Regions from separate parts of the Shewanella halotolerans genome, predicted to be linked through region 3. Evidence: predicted binding sites of a transcription regulator. Region 3 holds the regulator's gene; each other region holds the start of a gene.
The links. The regulator FliA, encoded in region 3, starts transcription of late flagellar genes. The targets are predictions, from matches to a motif close to CTAAAGNTNNNNNNNNNNNNGCCGATA.

Region 1 (7,121 bases), 180 kb from region 3:
CAACATGACGAATTTAACTAATAGACTGGCCTGTAAAAACAGCCCGATAAAAGAGATATCAGCTTCCACCCTTTAACTCCTGAACAATATGATGGGGAATGGCTTTTGGCCGCATGCGCGATAACGCCACGCAGGCCACCTGAATGTGTGCTTCACAATAGAGGGTTCCGTCTTGATCCAATAGACGCTGGCGAAACACCATAGAGGCCTTCTTCATCTCTATGACCTCAGACTCGACCAAAAGGTCCTGCTCGAAGCGTGCAGCCACCTTAAAATCGATATCGGCGTGTTTGACCACGAAGGCAATATCGTCGGCCAGCAGCTGCGTCTGTTTAACCCCTATCTGTTTTAACCACTCGGTGCGGGCGCGCTCGAAGAAATTGAGGTAGTTAGAGTGATACACCACTCCACCGGCATCGGTATCTTCGTAGTAAACGGATATAGGCCAACGAAACATAGCTAAAAACGGCTCAACATTCAGATTAAATAGAGGCCTACTATACCGAGTGCCCAGGCAATTGTGAATGCTTGACGCCCCAGTTGCCGGGACTAACTGCATAAAATTTTGTTAATAAAAAAGGGAAGTTATTCACTTCCCTTTTTAGGTTTGTTTACTTAGCCGCCTATCTTGCTCGGCACTGCAAGGCCGAAGCTATGCATTAAGAAACTGTAAATGTCGGCAAATTCATCTATCTTCATCGCCGTCGGCTTACCGGCGCCATGACCTGCCTTAGACTCGATACGCATGATGATAGGTGCATCACCTGTCTGTCTGTCCTGCAGCAGGGCACCGAACTTGAAGCTGTGCAGCGGTACCACGCGATCGTCATGATCCGCCGTCATCACCATAGTCGCCGGGTAATCTCGCTCTGCGATGTTGTGATAAGGCGAATAGGCCAATAGCGCAGGGAACTGCTCGGCATTATCGGCGCTGCCATATTCACTGGTCCAAGCCCAGCCTATGGTGAACTTATGAAAACGCAACATATCCAATACGCCTACCGCAGGCAAAATGGCGGCGAAAAGGTCTGGACGCTGAGTCACGGCCGCGCCCATCAGCAGACCACCGTTACTGCGGCCATAGGCACCGAGTTTGCTGCGATTAGTGTACTTGTTGTCAATCAAATACTCGGCCGCGGCAAAATAGTCATCGAACACATTCTGCTTCTTGTCGAACATGCCCGCCTGGTGCCAGCTCTCGCCATATTCTGCACCGCCACGCAGGTTTGGCACTGCGTATACGCCGCCCATATCCATCCAGGCGATGTTAGCCGGGCTGAATCTTGGCGTCAGCGAGATAGAGAATCCGCCGTAGGCATACAAGAGGGTTGGATTTTCACCGTTAAGGGTCAATCCCTTCTTGTAGGAGATCATCATAGGCACACGGGTGCCATCCTTACTGGTGTAGAACACCTGCTCGGAAACATAGTTATCTGGATTAAAGGCGATCTTTGGCTTAGCGTACAGGCTCGACTGGCCCGTCTTAAAGTCGAACTTATAGGTAGTCTGTGGCTGCACATAGCTGTTGAAGGTGTAGTAGAAATAATCCTTGCTGCGCTTACCATATGGTCCGGCAATCTTACCCTTACCCGGTAGCTCTACATCCTGACGCTTCACGCCGTTCATGCTGAAGATAGTGAGCTTGCCCAGCACGTCGTGCAGGTAGCTGACCACCAGGTGATCGTTGATGATGGCTACGCTGGCGATAGGATCGCTCGACTCAGGGACAACCGTCTTCCAGTTTGCCTTAGCTGGACGATTCACATCCACCGCCACTATCTTACCGTTTGGCGCATCAAGATCTGTCTTGAAGTAGAAGACAGACTTGTCGTTACCCAGGAAGCTATACTCGGCCTCCAGCTCGCTGATTAGCTCAACCACGGGCGCGTTGGCGTCGGTCAATGATTTATAGAAGAAACGGTTACGGCTATCTGTGCCCTGTGAGATGGAGATCAACAGGTAATCCCCCGCTTCCGACACCTCGGCGCCGAAGCCCCAATCTTTATTCTGTGGACGCTCGTAGATCAGTTTGTCTTGAGACTGATCTGTGCCCAGCTGGTGATAGTAAACCTTCTGGTTAAAGTTAACGTCGGCCAGCAGGTTACCGCCTTCGGGCGCGTCATAACGAGAATAGTAGACACCTTTATTGTCTTTGCTCCACTCGGCGCTGGAGAACTTAATCCAGTTGAGCTCGTCGCCTAGCTTAGCCCCGCTCGCCACATCGACAAACTGCCACTGCTGCCAGTCTGAGCCCGACTTAGAGACGCCATAGGCGATGATCTTACCGTCGCCGCTGACAGAGACGCCGCTCAGAGCAACTGTGCCGTCGGTTGAGAAGCTGTTAGGGTCGAGAGCGACCTTCTCTTCACCGGCCTTATTCTTCACATACAGGACAGATTGCGCCTGCAGACCGTCGTTGCGGTAATAGAAGGTGTTGTCACCACGCTCGGTTGGGGCAGTGACCTTCTCGAAGTTCCACAACTCGGTGATGCGATCGACAATTGCCTGCTTGTTTTCCAGCTGCGCCAGAAAATCGTGCCCCGCTTCTTGTTGCTGCTTCACCCAGGTATGGGTCGCCTCACTCTCTTCCTCAAGATAACGGTAAGGGTCGGCAACCTGTACGCCGTGAATTGTTTCGACCACGCCCTGGGGTTGAACAGTTGCCTGCGCCGCTGCTGTTTCACTGGCATGGTACTGGCAACCCATGAGTGTTAAACCTAATCCGGCAAGCAAAAGGGTTTGCTTGGATAAAATCGTCTTAAGAGCCATCTGTAGCCGTCCTGGATATCTCGTTATTATTAATGGTAAACCTGTGAGCTAGCGCCCAATAACCTCGTACTATACAAGTAAAAAAAAACCGTGCAATGGCTACAAATAAACGAATCCGGCATTTGCGAAATTGACTTGTTAATAAAAAAACAACATGGATGAATTATATAAATCGTGAAATTATGCAGCAATTTTGCGTAATCAAGCGCAAATACCCAAAATGTGTGAATTCGGCCCTTTAAACACCCCCTTTTGACATTAGAAATACTAATCCAAGGTGGGAATTTTTCTAGTTTGTAGGACAAATGGTCTGACCCTATAATTCACCTCGTTTTCCGGAAGTGTCTACCCTCTGGTAGATGGGAAACAAGAACTCCGAGTTCCCGTGCCAGTCACGTGAATTCATCCCTGGTTCTTATGCTTGACTTCCTTCCTTCAATTTGTTGATTGCAATGATTTATTTGCGGCCCACTTAAGATTAAGTGGGCTTTTTTTTGCCTATTTATTACCTCTCTCCCGCAACCGCTCACTTTTTATCCCGGGCCAGAAACAAAAAACCGGCCATGTTAGCCGGTTTCCATAAGTATTATTAACACACTAAATCTTCTCTAATCCAGCGGCTTGCTAAGGCGGATCACTACGCGTCTGTTACGAGCCCGCTCATCTATGGTGTCATTGGACGCCACATGGCGACGCTCGCCGTGACCTAAGGTATGGATACGATCATTGGGGATACCCGCCGACAGGAAGAGCTGTTTGACCGAATTGGCGCGCTTCTCAGACACCTTCTTGTTTACCGAGCGGCCACCGAAGCTGTCGGTATAGGCATCGATCAACACCAGCTCGACTTCGGGATCATAAGAGAGATACTCCTGCACCTTGGCGATCTGCGCCTTGGAGTAACGGGTCAGCTCAGAGCCACCAAACTCATAGGTCAGCACGGTAAAGGCGATATCATCGAAACTATAGGGCAAGAGATTAGCCAGACAGGATTTAAACTCGGCGTAGCGACGACCGAAGTTCGCCGCCGACAGCCCCACGGCAACCTTGCTGGAGCGGTTATACCAATCGGCATAATAGAAGGTCGGCTGCATGCCGCGTTCTAGCTCATTGAGCATGGACCAGGCCGCCTTCTTAGGCACCTCGCCACTGAAATATTTCTGATAGGTCAGATCGGTTATGGGACGGGATACCACACCAGGGCGCCAGGCGGGCGCCATACTCATCAGCTTGGCGCTGGTCACCTCGTCGGGCTTCACCCACATATCCAGGCTAAAGTTCAAATCATGGTCTTTACCGGCGCGGCTGGTAAACACCGCCTTACCGTAAGATGGGATCTCATGCTCCAGGCGACAAACAATGGGGGTATTGTCACTCAGACGCCAGGATGACTGTTCCAGGGAGGCAACATAGTGACGCAACTCGGCCTGCGCCGTCGTCGCCAGACTCAAGCCAATCCCGAATGTCATCGCACATAGCACCCTAACCCACATAGACAGTCACTCTTGTTAATTACGTTACTTATCCCTATCGGCCTAATTTAGCATTCCTTTAGCCCATATATTGAGCAATCAAACATGACAAGCTCCCATCGGATACTTCATAATAGCCCCCCACTCTTCACTTTGGATATTTTAATGAGCGATATTTGCGACGCACACAAACTTAAGCATAGATTTCGTGGCTACTTTCCCGTCGTCATAGATGTTGAAACCGCGGGTTTTAATGCTCAAACCGATGCGTTGCTGGAGATCGCCGTCACCCTGCTGAAGATGGATGATAATGGCGACTTGATGCTGGACAAGACACTACATTATCATATCGAGCCCTTCGAAGGCGCCAACCTAGAGCCAGAAGCCCTGGCCTTCAATGGCATAGACCCAAGCAATCCACTGCGCGGCGCCGTCAGCGAGAAGGAAGCCTTCTTAGAGATCTTTAAAGAGGTCAAGAAGCACCAGAAGGCATCAAATTGTCACCGCAGCATCATAGTGGCCCACAACGCCGCCTTCGACCACGGCTTCGTCACCCAGGCGATTGAGCGCAACGCCCTCAAGCGCACGCCATTTCACCCCTTTGCTACCTTCGACACCGCCGCCCTCTCGGGGCTGGCGCTGGGTCATACGGTTTTGGCCAAGGCCTGTGAGATTGCCGGTATCCCCTTCGACAACAAAGAGGCTCACTCCGCCCTGTATGATACCGAGCGCACCGCCGAGCTGTTTTGTCATATCGTCAACAAGTGGAAGGCCTTAGGCGGCTGGCCGGTGGCCACGCCTAGCGAAGAAACAGGTAGCGATGAAGCAGCCGGCGAGTCGGCTAGCGGGCAAGACACGGATACAAGTGCTAACGGCTAACAAATAGCGAGTATCGATCTTTACTTATATGAGAGCTTGATAATGAGAGCTTGATAGCTCGTAGCGGATGCGGCGAGCTATCAATAATTAAACCGATATTTACAGCCCTGTACGACTATCCAGATTCAGGGCTTTAATTAAATCAAACACCTCGTAGATCTCCTTAAACACCTGCTCTATGTCATCGACAAAATCCAGTGGCTTTAACAGATCCAGTTTAGGTTCAAAATAGTTATGCTTGCAGGCGATCTTAATCAGCAGTCGTCCATCTTTAAAACTCGCCTCTAGTTCGCCACGGTAGAAACGAGACAGTGAGAGCATACGCTCCATGGTCGCCGTATTTAGCAAATATCTCGCCTCGACTTGATCGTCGCTATACACCTGAAACTCTCGCTCAAAGGTTGGGTCTTCCAGCTTTACCCGTGTCAGCTTCTGTTTAAACTGCACTAAGCTGTTGCCAATAACCCCTTTATCCTGACGCACCAGGGTATTACCAGAGAATTTCTTTAATAGCGTAAACTCAATCAAAACCCCTTCGAACAGGGTCTTGTATTGGGGTTTATTGTCTTTAGTCCCTTTATACTCGAGTAGCGTCAGCTCTCTCATCAGGAAAGGCACATTGTGGTATTTGCCCTTAACCGAATCGTCAAAGTAGCCCTTGTCATATTTTGGAAAGAGACCATAGTCCTTATAAGCATCCAGGTCGGGTAAGTTCGACGGATTCAACTCAAAGCTCTTGCCAAAATAGCCGAGCAGCAGTGGATAGATCTCATCGACTATTTTAGTGCGCAATTGATTTATCTCGCTACTCGCCCAGATGTTAACGCTTGCCACCGCGACGATAGATAAAAAGGCGCCGGCAAAGCCGATATAAAATACGCCATCTTCAAAATCGAGCACTAGTGCGCCATAAAAACTCAGGGCAAAAAATGCCAAAAAGACAGGTAATCCTATCAGGGTGACGGGAGCGCTTATTTTTCTGCGGGCCAGATACTTAGCGGCCGCCGCCTGACGAGCCGACTCATAACGCCGACACCTAGGGGCTATCTGTTTCGCGTAATATTGACTAAAGGCCTGCTTGTCCTCGGCCGGAATCGCAAACTCCATTGGATTCATACATCTATCCTTGCTAATGTCCTTGAGCGACAATTAGCGGATATCTTGCGGCGCACGTCAAGAGATGATGATTCGATCGATTGAAAAACAATCGTTTAGCTTACTCGGTTTGAATTACTTGGATGTAAACGGCTTCGATTTAAAATACTTTGATATAACTCGCTTCGAAATCGGGCGAAAGGCTATTTACTCAATCGGCTGGCCACTGACTGCCCCGAGGTATATTTAGCCAGAAGCGCATCTATGACGCCCTGGGATCTTAGCTGGATGATCGCATCGTTAATCTGTCCAAGTAAGGCCTGATGCTCCTTGCGCAGGCGGATCACCAACACGCCATCGGAATGCACGGCCGCCAGGGCGATGGGCACCTCCAGCTCCTTGGCCCAATATAGCGCGGTAAGCTCACCTGCGATGGCCGCCTGAATTCGCCCCTTCTGCAAGGCGATGATCAGCTCACGTTCGGACTTGAAATCGATACGCGTATATTCACTGTCATCATGGTAGAGGTAGCCACGCACCGTGCCTATCTCCTGACCGCGGATCTTCTTGATATCCATCCACTGCTCCTGATTGTCGGCCAGAACTACCACATGCTCCTTTATGGCAAAAATCGGCTGCGACTGCACGAAGGCATCGCCAAGATCCCCTCCCTCGAACCAGCTGGGGCTGACCACATCGAAATCCAATCCGCCGGTTGCCAATGCCTGATTGGTCCGCTTAGGGGGATAATGTTTTGCATCTAATCTCACAGGGGTTAAGGCGAAGATCTGCGGCACCAACTCGGCCAGGATCCCTGGGTCTTTTGTGGTCTCGGGAATAAAGTAAGGATACCAACTGCTAGAGCCGTTGACGTCATAGGAGAGTACAGTCTCGGCGCGAAGCGGC
Region 2 (7,121 bases), 260 kb from region 3:
TCAGATCCATGCCATCCTTACGCTGACCCTTTTTGTTTTCACCGTCGGTAACAGTGTTAGGGATGAAGGCGCGGCGACCGCCACCCAGGGCGACTGTCAGGGCATTGTCTTTATCGCGCATTACCATCTGGTAGGCGATATCTTTACACTCGTTAGCCACAGCCTCGGCAGGCAGGTTAGCGTCTGATTCCCAGTTACGCTCAGGGCTGTTGGCATAGGTAGCCGCTGGCGTGGCGTGGGTGATACGGGCGGTAGACACTACGCCGGTAGACAGGCCCTTAGCGTTGGCCAGGTCAACCAGGGTGACCAGCTCGTTGCCTTTAGATGACAGGCAGTTGCCGCGCAGTGACTGGTCTGAGACAGAGATAACCCCCGCCTTAGACTTAACACCTGTGGCGATGGCAGTCATGGTGCCGGCGCTGTCAGGAGTCTGTTGGTTGGTGTTGTAGGTCTTGATCAGGGCGGTATGGTCGAACTTCTCGAAGCTTAGGAAGTTCTCTTCACCGCCTTGGTTACCGGCCATCTGTTGGCCTTGGTAGATACGCGCAGCGGTCAGAGTAGAGATCCCCATACCATCGCCCACAAATAGAATGACGTTTTTGGCCTTTGCTTTGGTTTCTAGTGTGGCCTTGTCTGACACCCGCTCGGCACTTTCCTTATACCAATGGCTGTCTGTCTGAACACTGGGTAACACGGCGCTGTTGGCGGCCATGGTTACTAGGCTGCAAGAGATCAACGCAGCTAATCTTTTTATCATCATCACTTTCATCATCCGTATTGGGTTGAAGTAAATTGTTCGCTATTTGAGATAAAGCGGCCTGATTGTCAGGTATCCAGATGACAGAATTGATGAATTAAGATTGCAGTTATATGAAGCTAAGATGTCGAAACCCTTTTTATGCCTGAGTTAACTTGGTGCAAAGGGCACTAAAACGGTGAGATAAGTGTCGAAGATGTAAATTTAACCTATTGTTTTTATGTGTTTTTAATTCTTGGTCTGTTTCTTGTAACGCTTTCGTCTGAGTCTATCAGGGAGAGCCCAAATGAAATATTACAGTCGACGCTTTATTAAACCCGAACATTTAAATCCGGCTAATGCATTGTTCGGCGGACAGTTATTAAGCTGGATAGATGAGGAGGCGGCCATCTTCGCGGCCTGTCAGATGAATAGCCAGAGCATAGTCACCAAGATCATCTCAGAGATCAACTTTATGACGCCGGCGCGCCAGGGGGATGTGATTGAGTTCGGCTTAGCGCTCATCAGCGCCGGGGTCAGTTCCATTACCGTCTGCTGCGAGGTGCGTAACAAGGCGACTCGGTTGCCTGTGGTGACAATAGATAAGATGATCTTCGTTAACGTGGATGAGAACGGCCTGCCCAAGCCCCATGGCATGCGGGCTAATGCTGCCTAATAGAGCTAAATAGAGTCTAAAGCTGAGTTAGAAATAGCCAATAAAAAAGAGGGCAGATATGCCCTCTTTATCTTTAACTTAAAGCCCTGGAGGATCCCCTCATAATTCGGGCCTCCCAGAGGTGTTAACCAGTTTAAGAAATTCACCCCAAGCCCAGCGAAAATGCGATTCTTTGATTGAGTATTCCGGACGTCGTCTCACTTCTTTGCCGAGCCGGAGCACAGATAGCACGTTTCTGTCACGTATCGTATTGGCTTGAAACCTCCGCTGCCATCCCAGATGCCTGGCTGCCAGACCGATGCACCAAAGCAGGATTTCTGCCAACAAAGCTATCAGCAACAACACATCATAACGGCGTGGACAACGACTGCGGCTTTGTCTGAGTCCCATGCCGTATTGGGGACTTTTGAGGTCGCGAAAGGTTTCTTCTATCTGCATCCGTCTGGCATAAAGTTTGACCACCTGCGTTGACGAGAACGCCTCCGTAGGCAAGTTGGTTGCCAGTAACCAAGGCTCTTTACTGCCAAGACGGTAACTTTGTTGTGCCGTATGATTGCGTCCTGCTTTGGATGACCGCTTGTCGGCTCGATATTTCGGCGCAGCCTTGTACAGATGTAAATGACAGCGCATAGGCGATTTTCGTCCCAGTTTTACGTAACCAATATGCCGGGCTTTCGCCGTGGCGGAGGGATAAAGCGACTTATTCGACTGCCATTGGGCATGATTGGCCTGGAGAAAGCCGACATCCCCACGGACACGGCCAAGCCAAAACCAACCATATCGTTCCACCTCCCGAAACCAGGTATTGCGGTAACCCGCATCGGTGACAATCAGTGGACACACATGGGACGGCAGCACCTGTGCCAACTCCGCCAAGAAGGCGTTATGACTGCGTGGAGCATTGTAGTCGGCAAGCTTGAAAGTACGCTCATACAGGGTAACCGAGCGCCCTTGCACACTGACAGAGGCTCGCAATGTCATCATCCGCAATTGTTCACGGACATCAGACCAATCAATGAGGATTACCGGCATGGGATTAGCAACACAGAGTAACTTGGCATGCCATTGATAAATAGCGAATTTATCAGAGTGTAGATGCGGGTTGCCGAGTAGCCTGTCTATCCGTTTGATGTTGTGCTTTGGCGCCACCGCACCAGAGATATTGCGACCAAGCTGAGTGAGTGACAACTGATTGCCATCAAGTAACGCTTCTGTAGCAACCATCAGAGAATTAAGCCGTTTTTGATGTATTTGCGGGCATTGCTTTTTGAGTAAATCGTGTAAGATATGGACATCACGCATGGTGTTGGATCTGGTAGTTTTTTGGCGAAATCAATTAGATCAATCAACACCATGCGTGTCTACTGAATTGAATAAAAAGGGAATTATCTGGGGATTCCCTAGCTTAAAGCCACTAAGGCCTAAGCCGATTTAATTTTCTTTGCTCAGGTCTTCTTTGACCGATTTGACCGCATCGCGCGAGGCATGACCTATCGCCTTGGTGGTGTCACGGGTGGCGTGACCGATATCTGTGGTCACTTCTTTGGTGGTGTGACCTATTGAGCGACCAGCATGCTTAAGGTCGGCGCAGGCGCTGAGGGCGCCAAGGATCATAACCGCGCTAATAATTTTTTTCATAATGATCTCAAATTGACGAAAGTTGTCACATTTTAACCTGTTAGCCCATCGAGCGAAAGCCTCCCCAAAAGGGAGGCTAGTAATAAGCAGGCCTCGGCATTCGAATCGCGCTCGATGTGCGCCTCGATTGTCACTTGGTTAACGTCTTAGTGCAGCTTGAGGTGAGGGTGGATGATACGGCTTATCCCCTTGGCAAACATCAGCAGGGTGCCTTTAAATATCCCATGTAGTTCAATTAGATGGCGCCGATAGAGTGAGGTATAGACGAACCTGGCTATCTTGCCTTCCACCAATACGCCACCGCCGATGAAGGACATCAGGTTGCCCACGGTATGGAACTTGGACAGGTTTACCAGGGAGCCGAGATCTTTATAGAGGTACTCCTTTCTGGGAGGCTGCCCGGCTAGCATCAGGCTGATGTTGTCGGCCGTCATCAGCGCCATCTGCCGCGCCGACTGGCCTCTCGGCGGCACCCAGGAGCCGTCTGGCTGCGGGCAGGCGGCGCAGTCGCCGATGGCGAAGATGTGGGGATCCCGGGTGGTCTGCATATTGGGCTTAACCATCACCTGATTGATCTGATTGCTTTCCAGGCCGCCAATTTCACGCATGAAGTCGGGGGACTTCACCCCGGTGGACCAGATAGTCATGTCGCTGGCGATGGTCTGGCCGTCGCAGGTATGCAGCGCAGTCTCATCCACCCGGTCGATGCGAGTATTGGTCATGACTCGAACGCCTATCTGATTGAGCTGGTCCGTTACCGCCTGGGAGATCTCCTGCTTCTCCACCTTGGGCAGGATGCGCGAGTCAGCCTCGATCAGCGTGACCTCTAATAGGCTGGTATCTATCTTGTAGCCGAAGCCACTGAGCTGCTCCACCGCATGGTGCATCTCGGCCGACATCTCGACCCCGGTCGCTCCAGCGCCGACCACGGCGATTTTGATCTTGTCGTCCAGCTGGTGGTGGCTGGCATAACGCATAAATTTGTTGAGCAGCATGGTGCGGATCTGCATCGCCTGTTGGGTATTGTCCAGGAAGACGCAGTGCTCCCTGACCCCAGGGATCTTAAAGTCGTTGGCGATGCTGCCGATGGCCAGCACCAGATAGTCGTAATCTATGCGCCTGGCGGGCAGGAGTTCATTGTCCTTTTCGTCCAGGATGGGCGCCAGTATCACTTGCTTGTGCTCGCGGTCGATATCTGTCATCGCCCCCTGCTGAAAATGGTAGCCGTGGGCGGTGGCATGACCTCGGTAGCTGATGGCGTCTATGCCGATATCCAGCGCCCCGGTGGCGACCTCGTGCAGCAGGGGTTTCCAGATATGGCTGTCGGCGCAGTCGATAAGGGTGATCTTGGCCTTGCCCTTACGTCCCAGTTTACGACCCAGCTTGGTCGCTATCTCCATTCCACCCGCACCACCGCCAACGATGACGATATTGGCCACTGCACCCATGAGGCTATTGCTCCTATATTCAGCTTAAGTTGATGATTGACCGGCATTGTTCTGCCAGCAGAATTGTCTTGAATCGAGAAAAGTGTAAGCTTGAGGTGATGTTTTGGCAATTAGCCTAAATTGGCGTGATTAAGCGGGTAAAAATAGCGGTTTTGTATATAACAAATTGTTTTTCAAGTGATGTTGTTTCTATTTTTTGAGATTTTATCTAGTGTTTGTCACATTTTGGTGCGGCGTAAATGTGATCTAGATTGTTTTGTGAGCAGAAAAATGTGAGCCAGATCTTGTGTGTGATCTGGCTCAGGGGGATGGCTACGCGGCAGAGTCGAGCTTAGATAATCTCTGGTGATAGTCTTTGATCAGATGCGCCATGATTTCCTGCACCGAGCTGTCTTTGGTGGCATCGTCCATGAAGATCTTAAAGGTCACTAAGATGTGACCATCATTTTTCAGGCGATCACTCTGCATCGAGAAGTAGGCACTCTCACCATCGGCTTCTCTGACGATAAAGCCATCTTGTTCGAAGATACGGTGGCCGGATCTGTCGTGCCACTTGGTGATGCGATTCAGACCGATTTCGCATGACTGATTGAATTCAATATGGTTTTGCCATGTAGTTGGGTGAGCGGGATCCTTAATGTGCGGGCATCTGACTGTATAGTTATAGACATGAGAAATGGCTGTCATAAATTACCTTCCTGATTATGGATACAAGGGCCATCATAGGCACTGCATTTCTTTAGGGTCAACAACTATTCATCCTGTATATGCCGATTTACCCGGCCATGGGAGAAGACCCTTGACCTGTTGTAGCACGATAGGATTGGCCATAACCTTGTGCTGTGTCTCATTTTTAAGCCCATTTTGCCATCTGCTTAATAAAGCATCAGCTAATAGACGTTTTTAACCCGAATCGGCCTATTTTGTTCAAACTCACGCTCAGAAAAATCCACTGACCCGCGCCGCTAATCCAAGATGAAAAATTTAAAAAATGCCAAATGAGTCAGTTAATTGGCCTTGCTATTCCTGGTGAAAGCATTAGCTTGTTACTAATATGATAAGCAGTTGTAAATGACGCTGCCCGTCATTCTCATCTGTCTGCCGTCTGATGAAAGTTATCCATGAATTGTCGCTTGGCGCTCTGGAGGCCCTAATGCTTGGTAGAAACGCTTCACCTCTCTCTATATTCACCCTGTTTAGCTCGGCGCTGCTGCTCGCGGCCTGTGGCAAGGCGCCGGCCCCCGGGCCTGCGGTTATGCCCAGCGTGGTGGTCAACACCGCCCAGGTGAAGGAGATCCGCGCCAAGACGGAGATCGTCGGTCGCACCCGGGCATCGGAAGATGTGGTGATCAAGTCGCAGATCCAGGGACAGCTGCTTAAGCGCACCTTTGTCGAGGGGGATGACATAGATGCGGGCGAGCTGCTGTTTGAGATAGACCCCTCCACCTTCGAGGCCGAGCTGGCGCAGCAACAGGCGGTGCTCAAGCAGGCGATCGCCTCGCGCGATGTGGCAGTGATGAACTGGGAGCGTGGCCGTCGCCTGCTACCCGATGGCATGATCAGCGCCCAGGATATGGATGAACTTACCAGTCGTAAGCTGACTACGGCGGCGGGTGTGGTGCAGGCCGAAGCGGCAGTGAAGGCCGCCGAGTTGCAGCTGAGCTATACCAAGGTTTACGCGCCCATCTCTGGCCGTATCAGCGGCGCCAAGGTGAGCCAGGGGGATATCATCACGCCTCAGTCTGAGCTGGCCAGCCTGGTGCAGTTGCAGCCCATGTGGGTCAACTTCCAAGTCGCCGAGAAGACCATCATCTCCGCCAAACAGAACTTTTCCAAGGCCGCCAAACATGAGGTGAAGCTCTCGGATATCGTGATCCGTCTGCGCCTGCCCAACGGCACCATGTTTGACGAGACTGGGCATATCGACTTTGTTAGCAACCGAGTCGACGCCGCCACCGGCACCCTGGAACTGAGGGCCACCTTCGACAATGAGAGTAAGCTGATGCTGCCCGGGCTGTTTGTGACTCTGGTTATCGAGTCGCCCATTAGCGAGCAGGCCATCTTAATTCCACAGGCGGCGGTGCAGGAAGATCAGCAGGGACGTTTCGTCATGGTGCTGGATGGTGACAACAAGGTGCAGAAGCGGGTGGTCGAGCTAGGTGACAGGTTCGGTGTCGACTGGCGTGTGCTCAGTGGCCTCAACGAGGGCGAACGTATCGTGGTGGATGGTCTGCAGAAGATCCGTCCGGGTATCGAGGTGAAGGCCGTCGAGCAGCAGGCGGTGCCTTTCCAAGAAGCTAACGATGCCTAATCGGGGGTCATTATGATCAGTGAGTTTTTTATTCATAGGCCGAAATTTGCCTTCGTGATCTCAACCGTGCTGACCCTGGTGGGCTTGATCTCCATCCCCATCTTGTCGGTGGCCGAGTTCCCCGAAATTGCGCCGCCACAGGTGAGCGTCAGCACCAGCTATTCCGGGGCCAGCGCCGACATAGTCAAAGACACCATAGCCCAGCCCATAGAGGCGGAAGTCAACGGCGTCGAGGGGATGCTCTACATGCAGTCCAAGAGCGCCAACGACGGTAGCTACTCCCTCAACGTCACCTTCGATGTGGGCACAGAT
Region 3 (7,121 bases):
AGAGCTTAGCTGGGACGATGTGCAGCAGGTGGACACCATTGGCCTGGAGGTGGGCTACCGTCTGATCCCGCTGGTGGATAAGGGACAGGGTGGTGAGCTGTTGGGCCGCATCAAGGGCGTGCGTAAGAAGCTCTCCCAAGAGCTGGGCTTCCTGGTTCCCGCCGTGCATATTCGCGATAACCTGGATCTCGCGCCAAACACCTATCGGATCTCCCTAATGGGGGTGGCCTCAGGAGAGGCAGATATTCGTCACGATTGTGAACTGGCCATCAACCCAGGTCAGGTCTATGGCAAGCTTGACGGTGTCGAGACCACAGATCCCGCCTTTGGTTTAGAAGCTGTGTGGATCGCCCCTGAGCTCAGAGAACATGCTCAGACGCTAGGTTATACAGTGGTGGATGCCGCCACCGTAGTGGCGACTCACCTGAGTCAGCTGTTAACCAATAACGCCTCCAAGTTGCTGGGCTACGAAGAGGTGCAGCAGCTGATGGATATGCTGGCCAAGCATTCGCCTAAGCTGGTCAGTGGCTTCATTCCTGATGTCTTGCCGTTAGGCACTGTGGTCAAGGTAATGCAGAACCTGCTTAACGAAGGCGTGTCGATCCGCGACCTGAAGACCATAGTTCAGACCCTACTCGAGTACGGGCCTAAGAGTAACGATACCGAGGTACTTACCGCCGCCGTACGTATTGCACTTAAACGCATGATTGTTCAAGAAATAAGCGGTCCAGAACCGGAAATTCCTGTCATAACTTTGGCGCCTGAATTGGAACAGATGTTGCATCAGTCTATGCAGGCAACGGGAGGCGAGGGGCCGAATATCGAACCTAGCCTTGCCGAGAGGATGCAAAAGTCGTTACTCGACGCATCCCAGCGTCAGGAAATGGTGGGCCAACCAGCCATCCTACTGACATCGGGTATGTTACGTTCGACGCTGTCGCGTTTTGTTAAACATACGATTCCAAATCTGCGGGTGATCTCTTACCAAGAGGTGCCTGATGAGAAACAAATTCGCATCGTATCAGCGGTCGGCCAGTAGAGGGTATTTAAGTGAAAATAAAACGTTTTTTGGCAAAAGATATGCGCTCTGCATTGGCCCAGGTGAAAGAGACATTAGGTTCGGATGCGGTGATCATGTCGAACAAGAAAGTTACCGGCGGTATCGAGATCGTCGCCGCGGTAGACTACGATGAGCCTAAGCCGAGCGTGGCGAAAAATGATGCCGCGCCTTTGTCACCCAGCTTTCTCGATCTGGCCGAGGAGAAGGTCTCTATCGGTCGCCAGCCCATCAAGACAGAGTCAAAAAAACAGCCATCACCCGTGGCCGATTCGCTGCAGGCTCTGCTCGAGCGTCAACAAAATCGCGTCAGTCAGCAGCTAAGCCAATCGAATGAAGCACTCGAGATGCCTGCCTGGGCCCAGGGATTGAAGGCGCCAAGCGATGAGATGGCAGCGCCTAATATGCATGGCAGCATGCAGGCTAACTCCCATGCCAATACACATGAGAGCCAGAATTTTAACCGTGCAAAGCGCGATAAGAGCGCGCCGACCGGCAGCGAACTCGAGTCTATGCGCGAGGAGCTGGCATCACTTCGCAACCTACTGACACATCAAGTGACCTCACTGCTGACCGAGCAGAAGAGTCGTCTGGACCCAGTCGGCGCCATGCTAGAGAGTCGCTTGCTGGACGCCGAGTTTAGTCCTGAGGTTGCCGCCAAGTTATCGGCTCTTAGTGAGCATTATGTGCCGGCGGATCTGGTGAAGGCCTTACCACGCAGCTTGGCAAATATGCTCGACAACCAAGGGGACGACATCGTTCGTCAGGGCGGTGTGGTCGCCTTTGTCGGCCCAACCGGTGTGGGTAAGACGACGAGTGTCGCAAAATTAGCCGCTCGATTCGCCGCACAGCATGGTTCAGATCAAGTTGCACTCATTACAACCGATCATTATCGCATTGGAGCCTATGAGCAGCTGGCAACCTATGGCAAAATAATGGGGTGCCCGGTCAAGCAAGCTCATGATCTCAATGAGTTGGAACAAATTCTTTATCAGTTCCGCAATCGCAAGCTAGTATTGATAGATACGGCGGGCATGGGACAGAGAGATGTGAGATTGTTCCAGCAACTTGATAATTTAACTGCAAATAGCAGATTACCTATTCGCAGTTATCTGGTACTGTCATCTACAAGTCAAAGAAGAGTGCTTGAAGATGCCGTCGCACAGTTTACCCGGATTCCATTATCCGGCGCAATTTTGACCAAATTAGATGAGTCAGTGGCCTTGGCACCGGCGTTGAGTGTGTTGATTCAAAGTGGATTACCTTTGAGTTATGTCACCGATGGACAGAGAGTGCCAGAAGATATGCAAGTGGCCGACACCTTAGCCTTAGCCAACAAGGCCCTGTCGGTACTCGAAAAGAAAGTGCAACCAATACAGAATAACGAAAGGTCATATGAACAGGCCTACGCATTTGAGTAATATAATGAGTCGGGATCAAGCAAGCGGTTTACGTATGATGAATCAACCATATAACGAAAAAGTAAAAGTAATTGCCGTAACCGGTGGTAAGGGTGGCGTAGGTAAAACCAGCGTGTCGATCAATACCGCCGTCTCCCTAGCCGAGAAGGGCAAGCGTGTGCTTGTGCTCGATGCCGACTTGGGCCTGGCCAACGTCGATGTCATGTTGGGCCTCAGAGCCGAGCGCAATCTCTCCCACGTTTTATCGGGTGACGCCGACCTTGACGATATTATCGTACGCGGTCCTAAGGGAATTGGTATTATTCCTGCCACCTCAGGCACCCAGGCCATGGTCGAGCTGACACCGGCCCAGCATGCGGGCCTGATCCGTGCCTTCAGCGAGATGAAGACCCAGTTTGATATTCTGGTGGTCGATACCGCGGCAGGCATCTCAGACATGGTGCTCAGCTTCTCTCGCGCTTCTCAAGATGTGTTGGTTGTTGTGTGTGATGAGCCGACCTCTATTACCGATGCCTATGCTTTGATTAAGATTCTAAGTCGTGAGCATGGCGTATTCAGATTTAAGATTGTGGCAAATATGGTCAGAAGTTTACGAGAAGGGATGGAGTTGTTTGCTAAACTTAGCAAGGTAACCGACCGTTTTCTCGACGTGGCCCTGGAGCTGGTTGCGACTATCCCCTTCGATGAAAACCTTCGCAAATCAGTTCGTAAACAAAAGTTGATCGTCGAGGCATTTCCTAAGTCGCCGGCGTCAATTGCTTACCATGGCCTGGCGAATAAGATTATTAGCTGGCCAGTGCCACAACAACCGGGCGGACACCTGGAGTTCTTTGTAGAGCGATTGGTTCAACGTCCCGAATATCAAGAGGATCGTACGAGTGAGTAAAGCCGCTGCGTATACTTGTTTAGATAACAAAGCTTCTATTGTCGAACAGTATGCACCGTTGGTAAAAAGGATTGCTCACCATTTACTCGCTCGTCTACCCGCCTCGGTGCAATTGGATGATCTGTTACAAGCAGGTATGATGGGCCTGCTTGAAGCCTCGGCCAAGTTCGATGGCAGCAAGGGCGCCAAGTTTGAAACCTTCGCCGGTATCCGAATTCGCGGCTCTATGCTCGACGAAATTAGGCGAGGAGACTGGGTGCCCAGGTCGGTTCACCGTAATCAGCGACGCATAGCCCAGGTGATTGACGAGCTAGAACAAGAACTTGGACGTGACGCAAAAGACAATGAAATTGCGGATCGACTTGATATGACGCTCGATGAGTACCATCATATTCTTAATGATGTTTCTGTCGGGAAAGTAGTTGGAATTGAAGATCTTGGTGTATCGGTCGATGTAGTAAGACAGGAAGACGATCATCAGGACGACGCATTTGAGTCACTGGCAGAGACACAGTTCCACGAGGCCCTCGTCGAGGCGATTAAATTACTGCCAGAAAGAGATGGATTAGTTTTGTCGTTATATTATGACGAAGCATTAAATTTAAAAGAGATCGGTGCCGTACTTGATGTCAGCGAATCCCGGGTAAGCCAGATACACAGCCAGGCGATGCTCAGACTCAAAGCTAAACTCAAGCATTGGACCAAAATATAACGATTACATGAGCAATATAAAAACAGCTCCGCGGAGGAAACCTTGGACAAGAATATGAAGATTCTCGTTGTTGACGACTTCTCAACAATGAGACGCATCATCAAGAACTTGTTGAGAGACTTGGGTTTTAATAACACTCAGGAAGCAGATGACGGTTCGACAGCCTTGCCTATGTTGCAAAAAGGCGATTTTGACTTTGTCGTGACCGATTGGAATATGCCTGGCATGCAGGGGATCGACCTGTTAAAGGCTATTCGTGCTGATGACAACCTGAAGCACATTCCTGTGTTGATGGTGACTGCGGAAGCGAAAAGGGAACAGATCATTGCAGCGGCGCAGGCCGGTGTGAATGGCTATGTGGTGAAACCTTTTACTGCGGCGACATTGAAAGAGAAGTTAGACAAAATTTTCGAACGACTCGGTTAATCAAGGTTGAGCTATGCAGGCAGAAACTTCAGGGCTGATCAATCTAGCACAGGCCAAGCAACTCGTTGATCTGCTAGAGGCAGGTCAACAAGAGATGGCCGATGAGCTAATTCGCGATATCGCCAGCCCGATTCAGAAAGAGCTGTTTGACGAGGTGGGTCGCCTAACCCGTCAGCTTCACAGTGCCATAGTGGACTTTCAGGTGGACGGTCGCCTCGTGGAGCTGGCTAATAGCGAAATTCCCGATGCCAAAGAGCGCCTCAATTACGTCATCGACATGACGGAACAGGCCGCCAACAAAACCATGGACGCCGTCGAAGAGTCTCTGCCTCTTGCAGATGCCCTTACCATGAACGTACAGGCCGTTAAGCCTTCCTGGGATCGCCTGATGCGTCGAGATATTCAGCTGCACGAATTTAAGGCGCTTTGCCATGATGTTCAGCAGTTTATCGAACGCAGCGAATCCGATTCCAATCGTTTGAAAGAGTTACTCAACAACATACTACTGGCCCAGGACTTCCAAGATCTGACCGGACAGATGATCCGCCGGGTGATCGAGCTGGTGCGAGAAGTTGAGAGTAATCTGGTCTCTATGTTGACCGTATTTGGCGAGCAGCCCGTCACGGATAAGCCCCGTGCATCTGAGAAGTGTGTCGAAGCTGAAGGTCCTATTATGAACGCTGATCAGCGTGATGATGTCGTGACAGGGCAAGATGAAGTCGATGACTTGCTGTCGAGTCTAGGTTTCTAAGTAGGAGTCATATGAATGTCCTTTGATGTTGATGAAGAGATACTGCAGGACTTTTTGATTGAAGCGGGCGAGATCCTTGAGCTTCTCTCTGAACAGCTGGTGGCGTTAGAGAATAACCCCGACGACACCGAACTACTCAATGCCATCTTCCGTGGATTCCATACCGTTAAAGGCGGCGCCGGCTTCCTGAGCCTGACCCCCATGGTGGATGTTTGTCACGAAGCGGAAAACACCTTTGACCTGTTACGTACGGGTAAGCGCAGCGTTTCTGCCGAGCTGATGGATATCATTCTCCAAGCCGTCGACACCATCAACTCTATGTTTGCCGAGACCCAGGCGGGTGTCGAGCAAAGCCCTGCCGATGAAGGCCTGTTAGCTAACCTTAAATTATTGAGCTCTGGTGGCTTATTGCCATCAGAACAGGGCGGGGCGTCAGACGAAGCCGTTGCCGAAACGCCGGTTGAACAGGCTGTTGAAACACCAGCAGACAACGGTATCGAGCTGTTTGATATGCCGCTTGATGACGGTGTCGAACTGTTCGACGAGCCGGTAAGCGATACGCCCGTGACCTCTATCGCCGGAGAAGGCGATATCGATGAGATCGATGAATCTGAATTCGAAGCCCTCCTCGATGCCCTTCACGGCAGTGGTAAGGGCCCATCAAGTACAGCGCCTGCCGGTGCGGCGCCGATTCAGGCGAGCGATAGCGACGACATCACAGACGATGAGTTCGAGTCGCTGCTCGATGAACTGCATGGCTCGGGTAAATTCCAGGCCCCTTCGGCCCCTATTGCCAAGGTGCCTGAGCCGACCTCGCCGCCGGTGGATGCCGATGAGATCACCGACGATGAATTTGAAAAGCTGCTCGATGAACTGCATGGCGCCGGTGCCGGCCCTGGCAGTGAGACAAGCACACCAGTAGCCCCTGCCGCTAAGGCGCCAGCAGTTCCTGCGCCGAATAAAGTCGCCACCCCGGCGCCAAGCAGCGTTAAGTCGCAACCCGTGGAGGCGCCAGCTCCTAAGCCTGTGGTGAAAGAGAAGGCCGCGGCCAAGGCGCCAGCGACCAATATGCCTCAGGCGGAAACCACAGTGCGCGTCGATACCGCGCGCCTGGATCAGATCATGAACATGGTCGGTGAGCTGGTATTGGTGCGTAACCGCCTGCTTAGCTTAGGGATCTCCCGTGATGATGAGGATATGTCTAAGGCGCTGGCGAACCTGGATCTGGTGACCGCCGATCTGCAGGGCGCGGTGATGAAGACGCGCATGCAGCCGATCAAGAAGGTGTTTGGCCGCTTCCCTCGTGTAGTACGTGATTTAGCGCGCAGCCTGAATAAAGAGATCGATCTTCGCATGATAGGTGAAGATACAGATCTGGATAAGAACCTGGTTGAAGCCCTTGCAGATCCTTTGGTTCACTTGGTGCGTAACTCGGTTGACCATGGTATCGAGATGCCCGACGAGCGTGAAGCTAATGGCAAGTCGCGTACCGGGACTATTACCCTTTCTGCCAGTCAGGAAGGTGACCATATCTTGCTCAAGATTGAAGATGATGGCGCGGGGATGGACCCAGATAAGCTCAAGCAGATCGCCATCAAGCGCGGCGTGCTCGATGAGGATGCCGCAGCGCGCATGTCTGATGAAGAGGCCTATAACCTTATCTTCGCCCCAGGCTTCTCTACCAAGGTGGAGATCTCCGATATCTCAGGCCGCGGCGTCGGCATGGATGTGGTGAAGACGCGTATCACTCAGTTAAACGGTACCGTGCATATCGATTCCTTGAAAGGTAAGGGGACTTGCCTGGAGATTAAGGTGCCACTCACCCTGGCGATTATGCCGACCCTGATGGTGGAAGTGGCTCAGCAGGT

Region 1: the regulator FliA is predicted to act here: its motif matches at 4,298-4,324, upstream of K0H81_RS12265 (flagellar protein MotY).
Region 2: the regulator FliA is predicted to act here: its motif matches at 5,410-5,436, upstream of K0H81_RS14260 (cytoplasmic protein).

The regions. Positions count from the first base shown of each region.
Region 1 covers NZ_CP080417.1:2,849,771-2,856,891, forward strand. Annotated here, with positions in the region: gene tolQ (protein TolQ) at 1-69, opposite strand, end outside; gene ybgC (tol-pal system-associated acyl-CoA thioesterase) at 59-457, opposite strand; gene K0H81_RS12260 (prolyl oligopeptidase family serine peptidase) at 616-2,769, opposite strand; gene K0H81_RS12265 (flagellar protein MotY) at 3,378-4,238, opposite strand; gene rnt (ribonuclease T) at 4,407-5,120, shown strand; gene K0H81_RS12275 (DUF3137 domain-containing protein) at 5,220-6,236, opposite strand; gene K0H81_RS12280 (substrate-binding periplasmic protein) at 6,419-7,121, opposite strand, start outside.
Region 2 covers NZ_CP080417.1:3,288,042-3,295,162, reverse strand. Annotated here, with positions in the region: gene K0H81_RS14285 (alkaline phosphatase family protein) at 1-760, opposite strand, end outside; gene K0H81_RS14280 (acyl-CoA thioesterase) at 1,044-1,412, shown strand; gene K0H81_RS14275 (IS4 family transposase) at 1,512-2,714, opposite strand; gene K0H81_RS14270 (hypothetical protein) at 2,844-3,050, opposite strand; gene K0H81_RS14265 (NAD(P)/FAD-dependent oxidoreductase) at 3,197-4,498, opposite strand; gene K0H81_RS14260 (cytoplasmic protein) at 4,811-5,185, opposite strand; gene K0H81_RS14255 (efflux RND transporter periplasmic adaptor subunit) at 5,652-6,809, shown strand; gene K0H81_RS14250 (efflux RND transporter permease subunit) at 6,822-7,121, shown strand, end outside.
Region 3 covers NZ_CP080417.1:3,026,878-3,033,998, reverse strand. Annotated here, with positions in the region: gene flhA (flagellar biosynthesis protein FlhA) at 1-1,039, shown strand, start outside; gene flhF (flagellar biosynthesis GTPase FlhF) at 1,051-2,478, shown strand; gene K0H81_RS13145 (MinD/ParA family protein) at 2,483-3,364, shown strand; gene K0H81_RS13140 (RNA polymerase sigma factor FliA) at 3,357-4,076, shown strand; gene cheY (chemotaxis response regulator CheY) at 4,119-4,502, shown strand; gene K0H81_RS13130 (protein phosphatase CheZ) at 4,516-5,253, shown strand; gene K0H81_RS13125 (chemotaxis protein CheA) at 5,269-7,121, shown strand, end outside.